4 regions of the Candidatus Clostridium eludens genome follow, and region 3 is predicted to be linked to each of the others. Evidence: riboswitches for the same ligand, from Rfam matches in the RefSeq annotation. Region 3 holds a riboswitch; each other region holds the start of a gene.
The links. A riboswitch is a leader RNA that binds a small molecule or an ion and turns the genes downstream of it on or off. The one in region 3 is predicted to bind S-adenosylmethionine.
Positions count from the first base shown of each region.

Region 1: linked by a shared signal. The riboswitch ahead of ACJDU8_RS08785 (sugar ABC transporter substrate-binding protein) and the one ahead of ACJDU8_RS14400 (pyridoxamine 5'-phosphate oxidase family protein) in region 3 are both predicted to bind S-adenosylmethionine.
Region 2: linked by a shared signal. The riboswitch ahead of ACJDU8_RS14710 (O-acetylhomoserine aminocarboxypropyltransferase/cysteine synthase family protein) and the one ahead of ACJDU8_RS14400 (pyridoxamine 5'-phosphate oxidase family protein) in region 3 are both predicted to bind S-adenosylmethionine.
Region 4: linked by a shared signal. The riboswitch ahead of metA (homoserine O-acetyltransferase MetA) and the one ahead of ACJDU8_RS14400 (pyridoxamine 5'-phosphate oxidase family protein) in region 3 are both predicted to bind S-adenosylmethionine.

Region 1 covers NZ_JBJHZX010000011.1:8,325-14,481, reverse strand. Annotated here, with positions in the region: gene ACJDU8_RS08795 (ABC transporter permease) at 1-893, opposite strand, end outside; gene ACJDU8_RS08790 (sugar ABC transporter ATP-binding protein) at 868-2,391, opposite strand; gene ACJDU8_RS08785 (sugar ABC transporter substrate-binding protein) at 2,473-3,549, opposite strand; SAM riboswitch class I at 4,045-4,156, opposite strand; gene ACJDU8_RS08780 (DUF362 domain-containing protein) at 4,316-5,446, opposite strand; gene ACJDU8_RS08775 (flavodoxin) at 5,642-6,121, opposite strand.
Region 2 covers NZ_JBJHZX010000022.1:14,949-21,105, forward strand. Annotated here, with positions in the region: gene ACJDU8_RS14705 (alpha/beta fold hydrolase) at 1-791, opposite strand, end outside; gene ACJDU8_RS14710 (O-acetylhomoserine aminocarboxypropyltransferase/cysteine synthase family protein) at 833-2,125, opposite strand; SAM riboswitch class I at 2,360-2,471, opposite strand; gene ACJDU8_RS14715 (hypothetical protein) at 2,692-3,078, shown strand; gene ACJDU8_RS14720 (ABC transporter permease) at 3,146-4,291, opposite strand; gene ACJDU8_RS14725 (ABC transporter permease) at 4,293-5,435, opposite strand; gene ACJDU8_RS14730 (ABC transporter ATP-binding protein) at 5,452-6,157, opposite strand, start outside.
Region 3 covers NZ_JBJHZX010000021.1:32,958-39,114, forward strand. Annotated here, with positions in the region: gene ACJDU8_RS14385 (epoxyqueuosine reductase QueH) at 146-751, shown strand; gene ACJDU8_RS14390 (MalY/PatB family protein) at 811-1,980, shown strand; gene ACJDU8_RS14395 (asparaginase) at 2,059-3,066, shown strand; SAM riboswitch class I at 3,386-3,495, shown strand; gene ACJDU8_RS14400 (pyridoxamine 5'-phosphate oxidase family protein) at 3,655-4,101, shown strand; partial or broken gene ACJDU8_RS14405 (nitrogenase component 1) at 4,130-5,592, shown strand; gene ACJDU8_RS14410 (nitrogenase component 1) at 5,596-6,157, shown strand, end outside.
Region 4 covers NZ_JBJHZX010000030.1:29,882-36,038, forward strand. Annotated here, with positions in the region: gene metK (methionine adenosyltransferase) at 1-238, shown strand, start outside; gene ACJDU8_RS17970 (trans-sulfuration enzyme family protein) at 339-1,517, shown strand; gene metA (homoserine O-acetyltransferase MetA) at 1,589-2,503, opposite strand; SAM riboswitch class I at 2,651-2,756, opposite strand; gene ACJDU8_RS17980 (YhgE/Pip family protein) at 2,841-4,997, opposite strand; gene ACJDU8_RS17985 (YhgE/Pip family protein) at 5,015-6,157, opposite strand, start outside.

The sequences.
Region 1 (6,157 bases), on a different contig from region 3:
ATTAAAGTAAACCCATTTGTAAGCATTTCAACAAATAATGAACTAAGAATCGCTCCCGGAATATTAGGTATAAAAGTCCGTGAAAAAACAGCACTCATATAAGCTGCAAGTAATATATCAAACAACATAACATCTCCCGTACCTGGTACACTGCCGGATAACCTAGCTGTAGCTAATAAACTAGCAATTAGAGTCACAATTGAGGCAATAATATAGGTTACTGATAAAATAAAATTCACATTAATACCTGATACCATCGCTGCCTTAGGATTTCCACCTACAGCATTTATCCAATTTCCAAAGACTGACCGATTTAAAAGTAGATATAATATTATTTCTACCAATATAAATACCCATACAGAGCTTGGCAAAAATAAAAAATTACCATTTGAAAGAAAACTCAACATAGGGTTTGATACATTTATTGGTTTGTTGCCAGAAATTAAAAGTTCTACCCCTTGTAATAAATACATCATTGACAATGTTGCAAGCAAGGGTATTATCCTAAGCCTTACAATCATAACAGCATTTATCAAACCAATAAATAAACTGCATGATACAATTATCACCAGTATAGTGAAAAAAGAATAGTTCTTACTTATTAACACTGCTGTAATAGTACTAATAATTGCAAGATTATTTCCTAATGATAAATCAATTCCTCCTTGAATAACATGAGTACCTCCGCCAATTAATATAATAGTCATTCCAGCTGCAGCAATTGCTAAGACACTACATTGATTTAAGATATTGATTAAATTTTGTAATTTTAAAAAAGATGGTGAAATAATTGAGAAAAATATAGCTAAAACAAGGAATACTATATATCCACTGTATTTTAATAAAATATTAGTACGTTTTGATATTTTAATGTTTGATGTTAACTGAGTCATTTTTATTCCCCCCCATCATAGAAACAAATACTTCATCTGTTGTAGTATTGTTCCCATGAAACTCATTTACAATTTTGCCGCGGTACATTACAAAAATACGATGAGATAAGCCAACCAATTCTTGTATGTCCTGTGAAATTAAAATTATTCCTGCACCATTCCCGGCTAAATTATTTATGATAGAATAAATTTCAACCTTAGCACCTATATCTACACCTGAAGTTAGTTCATTTAGTATATACAACTTAGATTCACTGTTTAGCCACTTTCCAATTACAACCTTTTGTTGGTTTCCACCACTCAGCAGTCCTGCTGATATTTCTTGATTTGGAGTACTAATCCTTAATTTTTTTATTATATCGTCCACTTTATTATGTTCATCCCTAGTATTAATTACACCTTTTCTGCTTACTCTTTTTAAGTACGAAAGCATTATATTTTCTCTCACAGACATGTTTTGAATTACACCTAGATTTCGTCTATCCTCTGGTACATATGCCATTCCAGAAGCCACCGCTTTCTCAGGTTTGTTATTGGATAATTGATGGCACTGAAATTCTATGGTACCACTAATTATCCCATTATTATTATAAATAGCTTTGCCTACATCAATATGTCCGGAACCTATTAAACCCGTTATGCCAATTATTTCACCAGCGTGAACTTGAAAAGTAACATCCTTAAAATGTGTAATATGAGTTAATCCTTTCACATTCAACAAGATTTCTTTCTTCCACCTTCTTTTAGGCGGAAACTGTTTTTCTATGTTTCGTCCAATCATCATTACAACAATGTCCTTAATATTCAATCCATTAGAATCCATAGTTTTAACTTTTCTACCATTACGTAATACCGTAATTCTATGACACAGATTTAAAATTTCTCCTAAATAGTGAGATATATAAATAATTGAAATTTTCTCTCCCAATTCTCTTATAATTTCAAATAACCCATCTGCTTCACGCTTTGAAAGTACAGCAGTGGGCTCATCAAAAACAATTACTTTAGGATTATGCAATAATGCACGACAAATTTGAACTAATTGCTGTTCTCCTACAGTTAAATCTCCCATTAATTTATTTCCCCGAATAAAAATTCCTAATTTTTCTTTTAAAAGTCTTTCAGCTTCTTGCTTTAAGGATTTTCTATTTACCAACTTAAATATAGAATGTGTAGGTTCAATGCCCAAAAATAAAGATTCTGCTACAGTAAGGTAAGGGACTATATACCTTTCCTGATGAATGAAATGAATTTTCAACTTTTCTACCATTTTTGTTGTTAAGTGTTCCTGTATTTCACCATCAAATTTTATTTGTCCACTATCTTGATTATAAATTCCTGCCAGTATTTTCATCAATGTAGATTTTCCTGCTCCATTTTCTCCTACAATACCATGTATTTCTGCATTACGTATTTGCAAAGTAACATTTTGAAGAGCCTTAACACCTGGAAATTCTTTTTCTATATTTATCATTTCTAAAATATATTTTTCATTCATAAACTAATACACCCTCCTTTACACACAAATTATTATTCAGAGAATAGAAAATATTCCTACCCTCTGTCTTGATATTCTTATTTACTTTTTAAATAAAATCTTTTCTGCATCTTGTACATTATCCTTCGTAACAAGTAATGGATCTACGTAAATTGACCTTGGTACTGTTTCACCATTTAAATATCGTGCAGCAGAATCCACTGCAGCCTGACCAATTTTATAAGGCTGTTGGGCCATATCTGCAGCAAAAGGAGAATTTTTATCCGCAAGTACTTTCAGTGCACTAGGATCTCCATCAACCGCATAAACTTTAATATCAGTTCTCCCAGCTGCCTCTAAAGCCTGAGAAGCGCCAATTGCAGGAATATCCCACCCTGCCCAGATAGCTTTTAAATCTCCCTTATTAGGATACTTTATTAACAAATCTTGAACCTTCTTTTTTGAATCTTCTATAGTACCATCAATAATATCCTGCAGCTCAGGTTGGATAAACTGAATTTTAGGATAATCCTTAGCCACATATTTCATTTCATCATAACGAATAGCTAAAGTTCTCTCTCCATAAAATCCATTAAAAACTGCAATTTTACCTTCTCCACCTATATCTTCAAACATTTTACGTGCTAATGCTTCACCAATAAAATAATTATCTGATGAAGCATTAGTAATACTATCTTCACTAGGATGATCAACAGTAAAAAGCGGAATATTTGCAGCACGTACCTTCTTAAGTACAGGTGCATATACTTTTGCATCTCCAAGTTGCTTAATGATTGCATCAGGCTTTTGAGTAATCAAATTCTCAATATCAGAAATATGTTTTTGAGTATTACGCTCGCCATTAACTTCAATGGCTGTTCCCCCCAATTGTTTTATTCGATCAATTTGAGCTTGATAAGCTTGCCTCTCCCAATTATTGCTTATTCCTTCTATGGCAACTCCTATCTTCTTACCTTTAAGTGAAGGAACAGACTTCCCATCAATAGGATCAGTAACACCAGAACTAGCAGAATTCTTATTATTTGAAGCATTTTGTTCATTTACAGCATCAGACTTTTGATTAGATGTTGTTGTATTTGAGCACGCCGCAAAAAATGCTGTGGATAAAATTAACATAATTACATAGTAAGATAATTTAAACTTTTTATTTTTTTTCATTTCTTTCCCCCTATTTTTCACTTTTATTTATTCAATAATTTTTCTGACACAGATTATCTTTTTTAAGCAGTTCAACTTAACAACCTATTATTGTATCAAATCTTCTTCTAACATTAGAACACCTCCTAGCACAATTTGACTATGAATATTTATAAGACAATTTGTATATATGCCTTTGATAATTTATACAAAAAAAGGTTACATCTTTTTAATAATGTAACCTCCGGTTTACCGGTCAGGTATATAATATTATTTATCCAAACGCTGCTATTACCAACACTTCCATCTTCTTGAAAATGGGAGATAAGCACTACTGGGCACCTGAATAAGTTCTTCCAGGCATTTCATATAATAAATAAAGAGGTCAAAGTCCATATACTACAGAGACTACACAAAACTCTATAGTAAACAAGACTTGACCTCCAGTTTATCTAGTTAATCAAATAAAAAACTTCCTATATAGAGAAACTATATAGGAAGTTGTGTTCCGTTTGTCTCTCATCTTTCAGATTTCATCTGCTGGAATTAGCACCATTGAATATATTGATAAACATACTCAGGTTGCCGAGCATCATAGGGCCAGTCCCTCCACTACTCTTGATAAGAAATTTCATATTAAATTTTAAGCGTTAACTTTTAAATGGACAACTACTAAAACATACTATTTAAGTTATAATTAATAATATAATTTTTTGATTACCTTGTCAATAACAAATTAATTTTTATAAAATATATTCATCCATATCTTCTAATGGAGGTACATATTTTATTTAACAATGATCAGTTCATATTCACGATTACCGATTCCTATTTTTTCTGCATGGTCAAGACAAGTACGCCACTCTGATTCCGGTGTGGAATTAGTAAAGTGATCATGATGATCAACAAAATGGGGTTCTGATATGTTATCGGACAGCTGACTATTAGCCAGTGGGGCAGCCTTCATACAGGCATCCACACATGCCTGATCCAATGCCAAAGGATCAAATGAAGCGAACATACCTAGATTAGGAAGTATGGGAGCATCATTTTCGCTGTGGCAGTCACAGTTAGGTGAAACATCTACCACAAGAGAAATGTGGAAGCAAGGACGACCATATACTACTGCCTTGGTGTATTCTGCCATACGGCAGTTCAGTTCTTCACTGGCTGACCAGTTTGCAAACTGAATTGCATCAAAATTACATGCACCTAGGCAGCGACCGCAACCAACACAATCTTCTGTGTTGATAGTCATTTTCTTTTTTACATCGTCAAACAACAGACCATTATTAGCACATTCACGATGGCATCTTTGGCATCCTCGGCATTTCTCCTCTATGATATGAGGTTTACCATTAATATGCTGATCCTTTTTTCCAGCACGGGAACCGCAGCCCATTCCAATATTCTTAATGGCACCACCAAAACCAGTCATTTCATGACCTTTGAAGTGAGTTAAGCTGATAAACACATCGGCATCCATGATTGCATGGCCGATTTTAGCCTCTTTTATATATTCGCCACCTATTACAGGTACCGTGATATCATCGGTCCCCTTTAATCCATCTCCAATAATAACAGGGCATCCTACTGTAAGTGGAGTGAATCCATTTTCCCATGCACACTCTAGATGCTCAAGGGCATTCTTACGGCTGCCAGGATATAGGGTGTTGCAGTCTGTCAGAAAAGGTTTACCGCCCAGCTCTTTCGCCATGTCGGCTACAGCTTTAGCATAATTTGGACGAAGATAACTTAAGTTACCAAGTTCACCAAAGTGCATCTTGATAGCAACAAACTTATTATCCATGTCGATTTGTCCGATACCCGCATCTTTAATCAGCCTTTTTAGCTTGGTAGGCAGACCCTCTCCAAGTTTTGTACGAAAATCTGTAAAATAAACTTTTGATTTTTCCATATTTAATCACTCCTGTTTTAAAAAATATTGATTTAATAAATTTATCCCATCGCTATCATTGCTAACCCCCATCGCACTCTGTGAAAGCGATTCACACAAAATTAAAAATTTTGGTTCTCTGCTTTTCTATCAAAGTGGGGGGATAAGAGGTGCTACGGGTCTGGATAAGTTCTTTTAAGGTTTGACTTAGCGTTCTTAAATAACACCAATTTCACTCAACCATGCTGATACATCTTTTCCTGCTTTATTAACACTACTTCCGCTGATTGCTACGCCTTCTAAGACATTTGAATTCGGACAAAGTTTTTTGATATCTGATGCGCTTCTGCCCATGCCACCTCCGCCATGTGTGCAGAATGGTATAATCGTTTTTCCAGAAAAATCATATGATTCCAAGAATGTAAAGACCGCCATTGGTATTGTACTACACCAATTAGGATAACCAATATAAATTATATCATAAGAATCCATATCAGTGACTTTTGCTGCTAGTTCCGGCCTGTAGTGGGCATTTTGTTCCTGTCTAGCTTTATCCACAACTCCATTATAATTAGTTGGATAAGATTCAATTGTTTCTATTTTAAAAAGCTCACCACCAACATTTTCTTTTATGGTATTTGCAATAACTTCTGTGTTTCCCGAATATGAAAAAAATGCAATAAGACTTTTTGGCATCTTTAAGTCCTCCTATTCTTTTTTATAAGGTTTATA
Region 2 (6,157 bases), on a different contig from region 3:
TCTTTGCTCCCTGATATTGAAAATATAGGTAAGTTTTTAGGTATTTTTTCAATAACCCTAGGTTTATGTATATCCTTTAAAGCATTAAATAAATCATCAAAATAGCCCGCTTTATACTCTATTGCAGCATAAGGAGAACTTAGTGTATTTTCAAGCATATCAACATCACTTGTTAGCCAATCATATTCCGTCTTGGGAGGCTGAAATTCATCATTAAAATGTTCAAAAAATGCATTGGAAGCTTCAGTACTTACAGACTTTCTTCCAACTTTCCTCACTTCCCTGTTTGATATTTCAGTCAATTTTATTATCTTCTTTATATGAATTGGGCCGGTAGTACCAGAATATATGATTCCATTTACTTCATCACCATATTTATATGCATATATCTGAGCCAAAACTGACCCTAAGCTGTGACCTAAAAGAAAATTTGGCAATCCCGGGTTTTCTGCCTTGATAATATCCGTTAATATTTTAATATCTTCAACCATCCAATTTATTCCGTCTTCTCCCATGTATCCTGCATTTTCCATATAAGAAGGTTCATTTATATCTCCTGCTGTTCTGCCATGTCCACGTGCCTCATTAATATATACTATAAAACCTGCTTTAGCCATCTCTTCACTAAATTCTCTATAATAATCAGTAGTTTCTCCCATACCATGAGCTATTTGTATTACACCATATATTTTCTGATTTTCAGTCGGACACCATTTTTCAGTAAAAAAATTTATATCTTGAGAATCCTTATAGAAAAACGTGTCAGACTTATATGCTGCATTTGTACTCACACATTACTCCTCCTTTATATTTTCTAGATTTGCTATTTATTTTATATATCTAAAGCCTGCTCAAAATCTGCTATTATGTCTTTAATATCTTCAATCCCCACAGACACTCTAATCAATTCAGGCGTTACCCCTGCCGCCCTTTGTTGTTCCTCTGATAATGCCAAATGAGTTGTACTTGCAGGATGAATTACATATGTTCTTACATCACCTAAATTAACAACTATAGAAGCTAATTTCAACTTTTCACCTACAGCTTTTGCCGCCTCAATTCCTCCTTTCACACCAAAAGTCAGAATCCCGCTTCCTCCACCTTTCAAATATTTCTTAGCCCTTTCATATTCTGGATCTGATTCTAAATAAGGATATCTCACCCATTCAATTCTAGGATGCTGCAGGAGATATTTAGCTAAACTTAAAGCATTATATGAATGCCTTTCCATTCTTAAATGTAATGTTTCTAATCCTAAATTTGTTAAAAATGCATTAAATGGAGCTGGTGCCGCACCAAATTCTTCTACTAGATTAGTTCTCAACTTTCCTGAAAAAGCACGTTTTCCAAATGCATCAACAAATACCAAAACTGCTGGCCCAGTTGGGGTTGTATAATCTGGAAATTTTCCATTTGCCCAATTAAAGTTTCCACCATCAATAATTATTCCTCCTAGTGACACTGCATGTCCATCCGAATATTTAGTAGTAGAGTGAACAACTATATTTGCTCCATATTCAAAGGGACTTGTTAAATAGGGTGTTGCTATAGTATTATCAACAATAAATGGTATATCTAGTTTTCTTGCTATAGAAGAAAATTTATGAAAATCTAGTACATTAAGTCCTGGATTTCCTATAGTTTCACCAAATATTAGTTTAGTATTTTCCTTTTTTACTGCTAAAATTTCTTCTTCAGAAGCTGCTGGCTCTACAAAAGAAACATTAATACCCAATTTAGGGATAATTGTATTAAAAAGATTGTATGTACCTCCATACAGATTTGAACTTGCAATAATGTGATCTCCTGCATTAGCAATGTTTATTATAGAATAAACTACTGCGGATTGTCCTGATGCGGTGGCAATTGCTTCAACCCCCCCTTGTAGTTCTATATATTTTTTTTCAAGGGCTGTTACTGTTGGATTTCCTATTCTTGTATACAAATATCCCCCTGTTTTCAGTGCTTCTACATCTGCACTCACTGCTGCTACCTTTGCTACTTCATCAAAACTATCATATTTATATGATGTACTTTGAATTATGGGTACCACTCTTGGATTACCTGAATTAGGTGAATACCCTCCTTGCACTGCTTTTGTTCCTATTCCAAATTTTTCACTCATAAAAAATCCTCCTTTTGGTAATTTGGGCATACTTTCATAATAATTATATAGATATATATGTAATGAAATAATTTTTAAATTTAGTGGGATAAATAAAGAGGTCAAAGCTCATATACTATAGAGATTATGCACTAAAAACTCTATAATAAGTAAACCTTGACCTCTAGTTTGTCTAGTTAATCAAATAAAAAAACTTTCTATAAGAGAAACTACAGAAAGTTACATTCCTTACGTTTCTCATCTTTCAGGTTTCACCTGCTGGAATTAGCACCATTGAATATATTTATAAATACACTCAGGTTGCCGAGCATCATAGGGCCAGTCCCTCCGCTACTCTTGATAAGAAATTTCATTTTAAATTTTTACAACTGACACATATAACAATTGATTTACATATAATCATATAATTTCTAAATTATTTTGTCAATAGTAAATTAATTTTCAAAATGAATTTTGATTTTAAATAATGCAAAAATCAAAATTATGTTGTATAATTATCTAAAAATGGCTTATTATATTATGTAAACTTATATTATTATGAAGTTTTACTTACAGAGGTGGTAAATTTGAATAAATTTTTAGATAGAATTTCTTATTACTTTAAAGACAGCTACGGTATTGATACACTTTCTAAACATCTTTATATTGCAGGACTTGTACTTTTTCTTCTTAGACCTGCCTATACATTAGGTTTTGTGTTTATTATATACAGCAGCTGGAGATGTCTCTCAAAAAATAAATACAAAAGATACAGGGAACTCCAAGCTTACGAAAATTTTATTTCACCCATAATTTATAGATTTAAGGGATTTGGAAATTCAATGAATCAAAATAAATACTATAAAATATTTAAGTGTCCAAATTGTAAGCAAAAATTAAGAGTACCAAAAAAGAAAGGAAGAATAACTATAACCTGCAAAAACTGCGGAACTTCATTTAAAGGCAAATCTTAACTAGTGCTGACAATAATATAGTTGCGGTAAGCATTTTTTTATTTAATATACTCACCGCAGCTAATTTTTAGCTAAAATCTCTTAGGTCTTTATTTCTTGAAAATTTGTACATGGATATTAAAAAGAAAGCTGCAGCAAAAGCCAATATTATAGCAATATTTAAGTATATGCTGTAAATTGAATTTCCCTTTTGCAAACTTGAAATTGAGCTTAATACCCACCTTTGCGGCATAAAATCCGATATTCTCTGAAAATACTTAGGCATATATTCTACCGGGAAAAAGCATCCTGAAATCAGGCAGGTAGGGGTTATTATTAAATTTTGCATTGCCGAAACACTAGCAGAATTATTGCTAAAAGACACTGAAAGCTCAGCAAATCCAATTCCTACAGGTACAAATAATATAAGTATGAAAAACATCTTGAAAAATGAAACTCCCATATTTATATGAAATACATACGCTAATAATATTAAAGTTAAAATTATCTCTCCTGTAATGACTAAAAAATTCACTATTATATTGGCAAATATATATTTTTTAGAGCTTATCGGAGAAGAAAATATCCTAAAATAAGTTCTATTTTCCTTTTCCTTTAATATTATTTCAGCTAAATTTGTGGCTGACATTAAAATTATCATGAGCAAAAATCCTACAGCACAGTTAGTTATATTTTTATATTTTGCATTATCCTTTACAGAGCTTACATACAGCTTAAAACTATTTTTATGGTAACTATTGTACATTTTATAAAATACATCTTTATTTCCATGGGCCGCACTACTCATAGCTGCAATATTATCTATATAATTATAGAGGTGATATTTTACATAAGCTGTACTCTGCTTTCCTTTTATAGAAATTATCTGAATATTTTCAGGCTTTCCCCTGTATACACTTTCAGAAAATCCAGGATTAATTACTACAACACAATCTAATTTTTTTGAAGTTATACTGTTATTTACTTCTGATGCACCTATAATACTTACATTAAAATTATCCAAACTCTTAAGATAAGTCACGGTATCCCTTGATATATAGTTATTATCATTATTAACTATACCTATCTTGGATATACTTTCATTAGAGCTGCCGTAAGCCATTAAGGCTATAATAATTCCCACTATGGGCAGCAGTACATAGAAAATTATATTGGATTTCTTTCTAAAAGTAACTTTTAAACTATTTTTAACCAGCCATAATATATCCCTCATATTAAATGCCCTCCCTTTTTCCTGCCACTACTGCAGAAACTAGTAAAAACACACAGGCTATTGCTATATTTAAAGTTACTATTGGTAAAATTGCTCCAGTATCGTTAGCATAAATAAGTTTACTTAATCCTGCATTATTCCACGTGAGAGGAGACATAGCAACAACTATATCCATGAAACTTTTAGAGCTTGCGGAAGTACTTACTGGAAAATATGCTCCTCCTATAAAGGCTACCACTTGAATTAAAATTATTACAATTGGCCTTACCACTTCCTGCCTTTTTACCATATAGCTTATCCCAAGGCCAAAGCTCACCGCTAATATTACCTCCGTGAGCAATGCAATCAATACAAGACCTATATGTTGTCCCCAATTGGCCTTAAATACAAATTTACTTACAGCCACTACAATATATACACAAAAAACATTCTGTGCTATAGACCCAATCACCTTACCCACCAAAATTTCACTTCTGCTTACAGGTGCAGCCATGAGCCTTAAGGCCGTATTTTTAGTTCTCTCTTTTCTCATTAAAGAAGTACTGCTAATTGATGCATATAGTGCTATGAGAGTACTCATAGACATAGAATAGTAATCCATAGAACCTGGAGCTTTCCCAGAATTTAAAGAAACCTCCTTTATATAATCATCTTTATTTTGCGCAGCTGCAATTTTGTTTACACCCTGAGGATTAACTTTCATAACCTCTGAAATTAAATTATATTTACCTATAAATCCTTCAAGCATTCCTTGAACTATACTATTTTCAATAGAATTCCCATCATTTTCATATAGCTTTACACTTTCTTTACTAATTTCAATATAGGCATTATATTTATTCTGCTTTACCTTAAGTAAAGCATCTTCCTTATTAGATGAGGCAGTGAAATTCATTCCTTCCTTTTTGCCCTGATTCATAAATTCACTAAAATACCTAGAAAATTGTTCACTTTCACTATTTCTATATAATATATTTATTTTATCTTTAGATACAACATTTGAATTGTCACTATCAAAAACAGATGAAAAAGCTGTTCCCAGTATTAAAATCAATACTATAGGGAAGGCCAGCATAAATACCAGAGTTCTTACATCTCTTATACTCTCCTTCGCTTCTTTAAATGCAATATTTAATATATTCAATTATTTCCACCTCCCTTTAGTCTCTTAATTTTCTTCCTGTTAACATAAGAAATACCGTTTCTAAATTAGGAGTTTTTTCCTCTAAATTTCTTATTTCTATACTATTACTTATAAAATACTGAATTATTTTATTTAAATTATTGATCTCCACAGAGGAATTTACCTTAACTAAGTTATCCCTAATTTCTACTGAAATTACTCCATTTATTTTTTTTACATCATCTTCATTTAATTCATCTGCAGATTTTACTTTAAACAGATATTCATTAGTGTTGGTAACTATTGATTTTAATTCATCTTTTGTTCCGTCTGCTATTATTTTTCCATGATCAATTATAGCCACTCTAGAACATATTTCCTCAACTTCTTCCATGTAATGACTAGTATAGATTATAGTACATCCCATTTTATTCAGTTCTTTAACAGAGTTTAAAATATACTTTCTAGATTGAGGATCTATTCCCACAGTGGGTTCGTCCATTATAATGAGCTTTGGTTTATGGGCTATGGCACAGGCTATATTAAGCCTTCTCTTCATACCTCCTGAAAAATTTCTAGAGTATTCTTTTTTCTTATCAATAAGCCCCACAAATTTAAGTGCCTCTTCAGATTTCTCCTTCAGCTCTGTACCCCGCATTCCATATAATCCTGCAAAAAACTTCACATTTTCATAAGCTGTAAGCTCTTCATAAATTGCTAGCTCCTGAGGTACTATGCCAAGA
Region 3 (6,157 bases):
TACTGCATTAATTATGATTACTTCTAAACTGCTTGAAAATGCCTGAGAAAAACGCCAGGGAAAAATTTAAATAAGTGTGCTATAATTATGGGATGATAACATATGTTTTTTAATTTGTACCTTTTTACACAGGGGATTGATATGCATGAATGTAAATTATCAAAATGAATTAAATAAAATTATAAATAAAATTGTAGAGGATGAAAAAATTCCTTCCCTATTGCTCCACAGCTGCTGTGCACCATGCAGCAGCTATGTGTTAGAATATTTGTCTAAGTATTTTAATATAACGGTTTTTTATTATAATCCCAATATATATCCCCAGGAGGAATATGTAAAGAGAGTTAGGGAACAAGAAGAATTTATTTTTAAATTTAGTCCTAATAAAATAAATTTTATAGAGGGTCTGTATGACAGTGAAAAATTCTACTCTCTATGTAAAGGACTTGAAAATGAAAAAGAAGGCGGATTTAGGTGTCTTAGATGTTATAGGTTGAGACTTAATGAAACGGCAAAGCTTGCTAAATCTCAAAAATATGATTACTTTACAACCACTTTAACTATAAGTCCTCATAAGGATGCAGGGAAATTAAATGACATAGGAAGAGATTTAGCTAGTAAATATGGAATTGAATACTTATACTCAGATTTTAAGAAGAAAAATGGATACAAAAGATCCATTGAGCTTTCTAAGATATACAATTTATACAGGCAAAATTACTGTGGTTGTATATTTTCTAAGTTAGAGTAACCGGAAATTTGGGAAATTTATACAATGATTATGGTTTGTAAAGTAAGGGGGTTATAAAAGTGCAGTATAATTTCGACAAAATTATTGACAGAAAGAATACCCACTGTGTTAAATGGAATTTAAATATGGAACAATGTGATGATATTATACCTATGTCTATAGCAGATATGGATTTTGAAACTGTGCCAGAAGTCAAGGAAGCAATAATTAAGAGAGCACAACAGGGAATTTACGGGTATACAAAGATTAATGGGAGCTATTATGATGCTGTAATAAGTTGGATGTGGAAAAGACATTACTGGAAAGTTAAAAAAGAATGGATTGTTACTAGTTCAGGGGTTGTCCCTGCTATTAATACTATTATTAGGGCTTTTACTCATGCAGGGGATAAAGTCGTTTTGCAATCACCAGTGTATCATCCATTTTATAAGGCCATATTAAGAAATGGATGTGAAATAGTAGATAATCCTCTGAAATTTTTTGAGGGAAAATATCATATGGACCTGGAGGATTTAGAACAAAAATTAAAACATCCAAGGGTGAAGCTGTTAATACTTTGTAGTCCTCATAACCCGGTTGGAAGGGTATGGAATAAAGAAGAATTGGAAAAGTTAGGAGAGATGTGTGTAAAAAATAATGTGATAATAGTATCTGATGAAATTCATTCAGATTTGGTATATAAAAATTACAGGCATATTCCTTTTGCAACCATATCAAAGCAGATTGAGCAAAATTCTATAGTATGCACTGCCCCAAGTAAAACTTTTAATTTAGCAGGTCTTCAGGTTTCCAATATAATTATACCAAATAGTGAGTTAAGAAGGGGATATATTGTACAATTGGAAAATATAGCAGCATCTAGCCTTAATTTATTTGCTATTATAGCTTGTGAAACAGCATATAGACATGGGGAACAATGGCTAGAGCAACTTATAGATTATATAGATGAAAATAAAGAATTTGTTAGAAAGTACATAAAAGAAAAAATACCTAGGCTTAAGGTTATTGAACCAGAAGGTACTTATTTGCTGTGGATTGATTGTAGAGAATTAGGAATGAATACAGCAGAACTTAAAAATTTTATGCTCACTAAAGCAAAGATTCAATTTAATGAAGGTTTTACATTTGGCAAAGGTGGAGAAGGTTTTGAAAGAATGAATATGGCCTGTCCTAGAGACATTATAAGAGAATCATTAAAGAGAATTGAAGAAGCTATAAATAATTTATAGCTAATTTACAAATAGTATAATTAATATATTGTTCCATTTTACAAAATTAACTGAGTCTTATTTTTTGGAGGAGTTTTTATGTCAGAAATAGTTGTAAAAGTTACAAGGGGGCTTTTAACTGAAAGTATCCATAGGGCAGATATAGCTGTAGTAAGCAGTAAAGGTAAACTTCTTTATAGTCTAGGAGATCCGTATAAAACTACTTATATGCGTTCTGCTGCAAAACCAATACAGACTTTAAATGTTATATTATCCGGAGCTGACCAAAAGTTTTCTTTTACAGATGGGGAAATATCCATAATGTGTGCTTCTCACTATGGAGAAGACTTTCATAGGAAAACTGTTGAGGAAATATTAAAAAAGATAGGACTTGATGTAAATAGTTTACTATGTGGTTCCACTTTATCTTTAAATGAAGAGTACGCTAAAAAACTTTTATGGAATCATGTAAGGTTAAATCCCTCTTATACTGATTGTTCAGGAAAGCATTGTGGAATACTTGCCGTATGTGTTTTAAAGGGATATGATTTAAATACTTATAACCTTCCAGAACATCCTGTACAAAAAGAAATAAAAAAAATACTGTCAGAAGTTTGTTCGGTAAAGGAAGATAGTATAATTGTAGGTGTAGATGGCTGTACTGTACCTATTTTTGGAATACCTTTATATAATATGGCATTGGGATTTTGTAAAATGGCTAATGATAATGTATTTACCGGGGATTATAAAAATGCTGCTCATAGGGTATTTAAAGCTATGACAGCTGTACCTGAAATGGTAGCGGGAACAGGAGGGTTCTGTACTGAACTTATGAAAAATACCGGGGGAAAACTTATAGGGAAGCTTGGAGCAGAGGGAATATATTGTGTTGGAGTTAAAGGTATGGACTTAGGGTTGGCAATTAAGATAGAAGATGGCAGCACTAGGGCTCTGTGGCCTACAACTGTTAAATGCTTGGAGGATTTACAGGTTTTAAATGAAGAAGAGAAAAAAGCTTTAAGTAAATTTAAGATTAAGGACAACGTTAATAATAGGAGAGAAAAAGTAGGAGAAATATTTCCTGGTTTTTATTTAAATAAAAATTAAATTTTAAAATTTATTGAAGCAAAAATAAAAGGTATTTCGTCTAATATGTATCGAGGAAGTTATAATTGTTTTGGATTAAGTAGGCGTTATTATTTAATAATATTGCCTGCTTTTGTTTTGGTGTAAAAATATATCCTATATGTACAACTCTTAGCACGTACTTAGGAGATGCTATAAGGAGGGATGAATATTAAATTGCATATACGCTGGTTATAAAGGCGGACTGATAAAAAATCTGTGGAGTAAAATAAATAATAATAAAAATCATCATTGACATTAGTTTAAATGTCTGATACAATTAGTAAAAATTAAATAAAGATCCTTATCAAGAGAAACGGAGGGGCTGGCCCAATGAAGTTTCAGCAAGTAGTATGAATTGTATTCATATGAGGTGCTAAATCCTGCAGATATATTTCTGAAAGATGGGGGAATGGATGCTAAAAATCTATTTAATATTCCTTTTCATCTGCGAAAAGGATTTTTTTATTACTAAATTTTAGTTGACTGGATGACCGGAGACTATGAACAGAGTCTCTGGTCTTTTTGTTTTTAAAAATTTTAATTATTTTAACAAGGAGGAGTATAAAAATGAGTGAAATATTAAATGAGTCAATAGCATATGTAGAGCAATCAAAGGTAGGATTATTAATTACAGTAGGTGAGGATAATTCACCCTATATAAGGAATATAGGTGCTTTTTCAAATGATGGTGCAAATATATATTTTGTGACTAAAAAAGAAAGTAATAAGGTTAAGCATATAAAGCAAAATCCCATAGTTACATTTTATTTTCAAAATGAGGGGCAATCTTATGATACCTTTAAAAGTGTTGCTGTAACAGGAGAAGCTTCAGAAGTATTGGCTGGTCAAGAATTTAATAGTGCAGTAGAAGGAATAAGTAATAGATATCCAATTATAAAAGAACAAATATCTAATGGAGAATTTAAAGATTCTTCAATATATAAAGTTAAAGCGAAGTTTGTAAAGTTAGCTGATTATACTAGAGATTCTAAGGAGATAAAAGAGACGATCTAAAGCCAGTTATAGCAAAAGGAGGACACTTATGAGTGTTGATATAGAAAGGGCTTCAGTGGAAGTAAGAGAACGAAGACTTAAGTCTATTACTGGATATGAAGGTACTGCTTTTGATTTATGTAGGAGTTATGATAATAAAACTTTATGTAATTGTGAAAGATCATTTACTCAATGCACAACCTGCAGTGCCGATCAGGTTATGAATCAATTATCTTGTATTCAGGATGCAGCAATTGTAGAGCATGGTCCAGCAGGCTGTAGTGGTGATATTCCAAGGCGTAATTTGGTAAATAGGTCAGGTAGAAGAACAAGAAATATAGAGGTATGTAATATAAAATATATAAATACTAATTTAACTGAAAAAGATATGGTATATGGGGGAGTATTAAAACTTGAAAGTGCTATAAGAGAGGCAAAGAAAAGATTTGACCCCAAGGCTATATTTGTAACTTCTACCTGTGCTTCTGCTATAATAGGGGACGATATTGAAAGTGCAGCAGATAAGCTTGTAAGCTTGAAAAGGAAATAGGAATACCCGTAGTAGCAATATATTGTGAGGGTTTTCGATCAGGAATTTGGGCTACGGGATTTGATGATTCTTATCATGGAATTTTGAGGAAAATAGTTAAACCTGCAAGAAAGAAAAAGTCAGATGTAGTAAATATAATTAATTTTCATGGTACAGATATATTTTCACCACTGTTGGGGAAAATTGGACTTAAGGTTAACTATATTGTACCTTTTACTACTATAGAACAGCTTAGCTATATTTCGGAAGCTGCTGCTACACTTCAGATTTGTTCTACTCTTGGGACCTACTTGGCTGCAGGATTAGAAAAATATTTTGGAGTACCGGAAGTAAAGGCTCCAGGACCTTATGGAATATCCGGATTTAATTCATGGCTGAGAGAACTGGGTAAAATAGTACACAAAGAAGAAGAAGTTGAAAAACTTATAGAGGAAGAAAATAATAGGACAGCTCCTAGAATAGCTGAACTCAAAAAAAAGCTGCGGGGCAAAAAAGTATTTATAGGTGCAGGTTCGGCTTATGCTCATAGTATGGTAGCCATTGTGAAAGAATTAGGCATGGATCTTATAGGAGCTTCTACCTGGCATCATGATCCCATATTTGATAATGAGAACAAAAAGTCAGATACACTGAGAAATGACGTAAAGAGTTATGGGGATTTTAAGCTTTCAGTTTGCAACAAGCAATCTTATGAATTAGTTAGTATGCTATATAAGTACAGGCCGGATATATATATAGGTAGGCATACAGGTACAATATGGGCCACAAAATTAGGTATACCGTCATTTTTATCAATAGATGAACATTTTGGAATTGGGTATCAGGGAATAATAAATTATGGAGAATTGATTTTAGACACAATTACTAATCTTTCATTTGTTAGAGGAATAGCTGCACATAATAAACTGCCCTATACTGATTGGTGGCTTAAACAAGATACATTTAAATTCTTAGGGAGGTAAAAAATGAGTGAGTTACTTGAGGAACCGAGACATTTTTGTTCTCTTGGTGCACAGCAAACAGTTACAGCCATAGAAAGAGCTATTCAAATACTTCATGCTGGACCAGGGTGTAGTTCGAAGTTATCAGCAGCAATGTCTGAATGTGGAGGACATCAGGGAACAGGGTATGCAGGAGGAGATGCTATTCCATGCAGTAATATGATAGAAAGAGATGTAGTTTTTGGAGGAGAGAAGAAATTAAAAAGACTTATAGAAGGTACTCTTAAAATAATGGACGGGGATTTATTTGTGGTTCTCACTGGATGCACCTCAGATATAATAGGGGATGACGTTGGAAGTGTAGTAAGTGAATTTCAAAGACAAGGTGTCCCAATAGTATATGCAGAAACAGCAGGATTTAAAGGTGATGCATATAGGGGGCATGAATTAGTTCTGGAAGCTATAATAAATCAGTACTTAAAAGATGATGGAAAAAGAACGCCAGGACTTGTAAATATTTTTGCGTCAGTTCCAATTCATGATCCATTTTGGGAAGGTGATCTGCAGGAAATAAAAAGATTGCTTG
Region 4 (6,157 bases), on a different contig from region 3:
TGGTACAGGTAAAGTGGTAAATGATGACCAAATAGTGGAAATTATAAATAAACTATTTGATCTAAGGCCAGCGGCCATTATAAGGGATCTTGATTTAAAAAGACCTATATATAAAAATACTGCTGCATATGGACACTTTGGGAGAGATGATATAGATGCCCCTTGGGAAAGACTTAATAAAGTTGATGAAATAAAAAATATTTATCGAAGTCAAAAAATCTTAGTTAACAGTCTTTAATTATGTGTGGAGATTTTAAAAATAACTACTATTAAGTTGCATAATACTGCCTCAAGCAGTATTATGCAATGATAAAATAAATTGGAGGGAAGATATAAAAATGATTAATGAAGAAAAAAGTGATTTTATAACTAGATGTGTTCATGTAGGGAACGGAATTGACAAGGAAACAGGAGCCATTAGACGTCCTATAACTATGGCAAATTGTTACAGACTCCCAGAAGATGCATCTTCTATAAATTGGAGTGATGCAAATCAGCTGCTTTATACCAGGAATATGTCTGCCAACCAGGTATATCTTCAGGAAAAGTTAGCGTCTCTTGAAGGGGGAGAAGATTGTGTAGTACTTGCAAGTGGTGTTGCTGCACTGGCGGGTGTATTCTTTACCTTTCTAAATAAGGAAGCGCATGTGATTTGTTCTAATGTATCTTATATAGCAGTTTATAGGTTATTAAATGAATATTTACCAGATAAATATGGAATAGAAGCAAGCCTTGTAGATACTTCTAATTTAGAAGAGATAAAAAAAGCAATACGACCAAATACAAAGCTTATTCATATTGAGACTCCAGGAAATCCTACTACTAAAGTAAGTGATATTGAGGAAATAGCTAAGATTGCAAAATCTATTGGAGCTTTATTAAGCGTTGACAGCACTTTTGCATCTCCATTTTTACAGAATCCTCTACAGCTTGGAGCTGATCTTGTTATACATAGTTTAACAAAATATATAAATGGACATGGAGATGCTATGGGAGGTGCAGTAATTGGAAAAAAGGAGCTTGTGGACAGAATAAAGCGCGAGGCAATGGTTAATCTTGGGGGGGCTATAAGTCCGTTTAATGCATGGTTGATTATGCGTGGAGTTGTAACACTTCCTCTGCGTATGAAACAGCATAGTGAAACTGCACTTGAGGTTGCCAGGTATTTAGAATCAAATCCATCAATAAAGTTTGTAGCATATCCTGGACTAGAGAGCCATCCACAGCATGAAATTGCTAAAAAACAGATGAAGATGTATTCAGGAATTATTTCTTTTGGACTTAAAGCAGACGTTGAAACCCATAATAAATTCATTAATTCTCTCAAGCTAATCATTCAAGCTGTTTCTCTGGGTCATGATGAAAGCTTAATTGTTTACACCGGTCCAAACGATGAACGGATTAATTTTTATCCAGAGGAATTTAGAGGAGGATATATTAGATTTAGCATAGGATTAGAAAGTGCTGGTGACATTATTTGGGATTTAAAGCAAGCATTAGAAAAGTGTGGGTTATAGAATTTTATATCTGAAGTAAATATTAAAAAGGCATGAATGCCTTTTTTATTTTTACTTTATTGTAAATACTGCTAAAGTTTGTTTAAATCATAAGGTGTTTCCTGATATACGTAGTAGTTAAGCCAGTTTAAAAACAACAGGTTGGAATGACTTTTCCAATTTGCCACTGGTTGTTTACTTATGTCATTGTCGGGAAAATAATTTTGGGGTATATCTATAGGTAAATTTTGTCCAATATCTCTTTCGTATTCAGATTTTAATGTTAAAGTATCATATTCAGGATGTCCCGTAACAAAGATTTGGCGGCCACCTTTTGTTGACACTATATAGACACCGGCTTCTTTTGACTCAGAAAGTATTTCTAGTTCATGAACTTTTTCGATGTCCTCCCTTTTTACAAAGGTATACCTAGAATGTGGTGCAGAAAATACATCATCGAAACCTCTAAAAAGTTTAGTATTAGCCCTGTTAACAGTATGAGAGAAAACACCAGATAATTTTTTATTGAGAATATATTTTGGAATTTTAAAGTGATGGTAAAGTCCTGCTTGAGAGCCCCAGCATATATATAAAGTTGAATAAACATTTGTAGTACTCCAATCCATAATTTCAGTTAATTCTTCCCAATAATCAACATCTTCAAATTCAAGTTTCTCTACAGGTGCACCTGTTATTATCATACCGTCAAATCTTCTGTTTTTTATTTCTTCGAAAGTTTCATAGTATTTAATAAGATATTCTTCAGCAGTGTTTTTTGAACTATGAGATTTTGAATACATTAAAGTTATATCAACTTGTAGCGGTGAATTACTAAGTAGTCTTAAAAGCTGTATTTCAGTAACAGTTTTAAGGGGCATTAAATTCAATATAACTATATTAAGTGGTCGTATATCTTGTCTTGTTGCGTGAGTTTCATTCATAACAAATATATTTTCAGCTTTTAACGCTGTAGAGGCTGGAAGATTGTTAGGTATATTTATGGGCATAAAATCCCTCCTTAAATTATAATAGTTTTAGTGGCAATCAAATCTTATTATTCTAATATTCAAATTTTAATTATGGGGTTAAAATAAATAAAAGTTATTTTTCTATAAGAAAAATAACTTTAACGATAAACCAATTTGAAACTATTTTCCTTATCTCTCAGAAATAATCTGCTGGAATTAACACCATACATTTTAATAAAATGTTGGTTGTCGGGTTTCATAGGGCCAGTCCCTCCACCGCTCTTGATAAGATTTAATTTGATTTTACACCATATGATATACTAAAATTTCCTTTTTGTCAATAATTAATTTGCCAAATCTATTTTTATATAGGTCTTTAAAGTCCTGATTCTCTAAATTTGTGCTCTGAATTTTTTATTAAATTATGCAAAGGTCTTTTTAAAAGTGATAAAAACAGAAATGCACATGAAAAAACAGCCAGTGCTATAAAATCTTTAAATACATTTTTCTGTAAGGGGCCCCATATAGCTTCTCTGAAGCCATCTATAGCGTAGGTAAAAGGCCAAAATGGTGCCAATGTACCAAATATTTTTGGAAGGGTCTGTATAGGATAAAGTCCCCCGGCTCCTGCAATTTGAAAAACCATAATTATTACAGCAATAGCTTTGCCAATATTACCAAGTATTGACGCCAGTGTGAATATTATAATTGTAAATGTAATACTACAGCCTAGTGACACCAACATCATAAGAGGCATATTTTGAGGGTAAACTTTTAATATATATACATCTCCCAGGGTAATAATAGTAGTTTGTATGAAAGATAATATTAAAAACAAACTTAATTTTCCAAAGTATTTGTGTTTTAAATCCAATTTTTTTTCATTTTCGAAATCTTTGCAGTCTAGTGTTAATATGGAGGATAATAATAATATGCCTACCCAGATTGCCAGTGTAGTATAAAAAGGTGTTACTGCATAACCGAATAATCCTGAATTATAAACTTCAATATTTTTTACATTTACTGGTGATGAAAGCAAATCGGATAATTCATCTGGATTTTTCCCCATAAATTCTATTATTTCATTTAAATTTTGTTCGTTTAAATTTTGCATTTTACTGCTTAATTCATTCAGCTTATTTTGAACATCTTCCAACTTTTTGCTTAAAGCATTTGCCTGGTCAGAGGATGCTTTACTGCTTAATATACCTGAATTAGCCAGTGTATTTAATTGTGGCACAAGAATTTTTGTTGATTCTAATATTGAATCTATATTATTTAAGTTGTTTGTTAAGTTGTCAGCTACAATATCCATTGCCTGGTAGGTATCGGAATAAAAAGCATTAGATACAGAAACTGCATTCATGGATATTTCATTGTTTAAGGTAGAAAGTTCATTTATAACTGAATTGATACTGTCTTTAGATGAATTACTGCTAATTAATGTTTTTAATTGGTTTAAATATGTTTTTTCAGTTTGTATTGAGCCTTTTAGTCCAGTAAGTGAATCTATAAGCTCACTTGTTCCATTATTAGGTATAAAATCATTAATAGACTCAAGAATTTCTAGGGTGGTATTTATTTCTTTTACTAAAGAATTGTCTAAATTTAGTAATTGGTCTATTATAGTAGTACTTAAATCGGTACTGACATTTATATTATTTAAATTTATTAGGAGATCCTGTATCTGGTTATTTAGTGATTGAATTTCATTTATATCGTTGTTCAGATTGTTCTGTGTTGAATTCAATGTTTGTTTGGTGGATAAAACTAACAATTTGCTTTGTGCTACAATACTTTGAAGGCCGTTAATTTGTTCTAATAGTTTAGGAAAATCAGCTTTTTGAGCATTTAGATATTGCTGTAGGTTTTCTGAATTAGAATTTATTTCTGCTATATACTTTTTTATGTCATTTATACTGGAAATAGTTTCAGGAATAGTATCTTTTAATTGTACAATTTGTGGCTTGTCACTTTCTAATTTTTTTCCCATAGAGTTTAATTGTTTAAAAACCTGCTCACTTGCTGTTTTTATGAAGTTGCTTTTTACTTGGCTTATTAAATTAGTTTTTGCTGAATCTGTAATTTTGGTAGCTACGGCATTTAATTTCTCATTAGATCTGTATATAATGCTAGGTTTTTCAGGACTTGATGTTGTAAGACTTAACATTTTACTGGAAAAATCCTCAGGTATTTCAATTAATGCATAGTATTCTCCTGTATTTAATCCGTAATTTCCCTGCCATTCATCTATAAAAATCCAATCGATAGTTTTATTTTTTTTCAATTCTTTAACAATTTCATTTCCGATATTTATATTTTTTTCATTAAATTTGCTTCCATTATCTTCATTAATTATGGCAATGGGAAGCCTACGGGTATTAGTCTGGCTATAAGGATTCCAGGAAGCTTTAATATTAATCCATGCATAGAGGGAGGGTAAAAAACAAAATCCTAAAATTATTATAAGTACTGCTGGGATTTTTATTATATTTATTAAATCTCTTTTTAATATTTTAAATACATTTTTCATATGTGACCTCCCGTGAGCTATTCTCCTATACCTGAATCTTTGAATTTAACTTGAAATTTATGGATCTTATTGTGTAATGGTTCTTTAAGGAATAAGCCAATTAATATAAAAAATATTGATATCAAAAATAATGCTATAAAATCTAAAACTACAGTTTCTATAAGGGGCCCTGCAATAGCTTCTCTGAAACCACTGACTGAATAAGTAAACGGAAATAAAGGCTGTAATATTCTAAAAATTAATGATTGAAGCTGTATTGGATAAGTTGCACCACTTCCTGCTATCTGTATTATAAGAAGAATAATAGAAATAGCCCTGCCCAAATTCCCTAATATAGATACTAAAGTATAGGTTATTACTGTAAACGTAAGGGCTGAGGCAAGTGAAACCATAATCATAAGAAAAACATTTATCATTTGAACATGTAATAAAATTTTATCGCCTAATGAAACTATAAATCCTTGTATTAGAGCTAGGGTTAAGAAAGTCAGTAATTTGCCTAAGTATTTTTCTTTTAAAGTTAAATTTTCATCTCCATTAAAAGGGGCCACATCTGTTTTTAATAATGTTACAAGTAAAATAGAACCAACCCATATGGCAAGTGCTGTATAGGTAGGAGCCATGGATGAACCAAAATTAGAAACTGTGTATATATTTTCTTCATTTACATTAAAAGGACTGGATATAAAGTCTCCCATCAATTCCGGGTTGTTTTGTAATATAGTAATTATTTGTATTATATCATTGTTTGTAACCAGTTTTAGCTGATTGCTTAATCTATTTATAATATCTTTGAATTGGAGAAATTTATTATCTAATTTTCCGGAATATATAGTAACTAATTCACTTCCATGCAGTAAAGTATCCATGGAGTTACCTCCCTGCTTATTGAAATCTTGAACAGATTTTAATATTGCAGAAGTATTGTTTGTATAATTGGCTAGATTACCAGCTATTGAATTTAAAATACTCCTTGTGTTTTTATTATATTCATTTTGTGCATCTATTAATTGCAAGTTTATATTGGCTATATTATTTGTCATGGAATTTAATATATTTTTATTAATTTCATTTGTACTATTAAGCTCCTGCTGTAAGTTATTTATGTTGTTTTTTTCACCTTTTAAGGAATTTTGTGTATTTCTTAAGGATTTCAATAA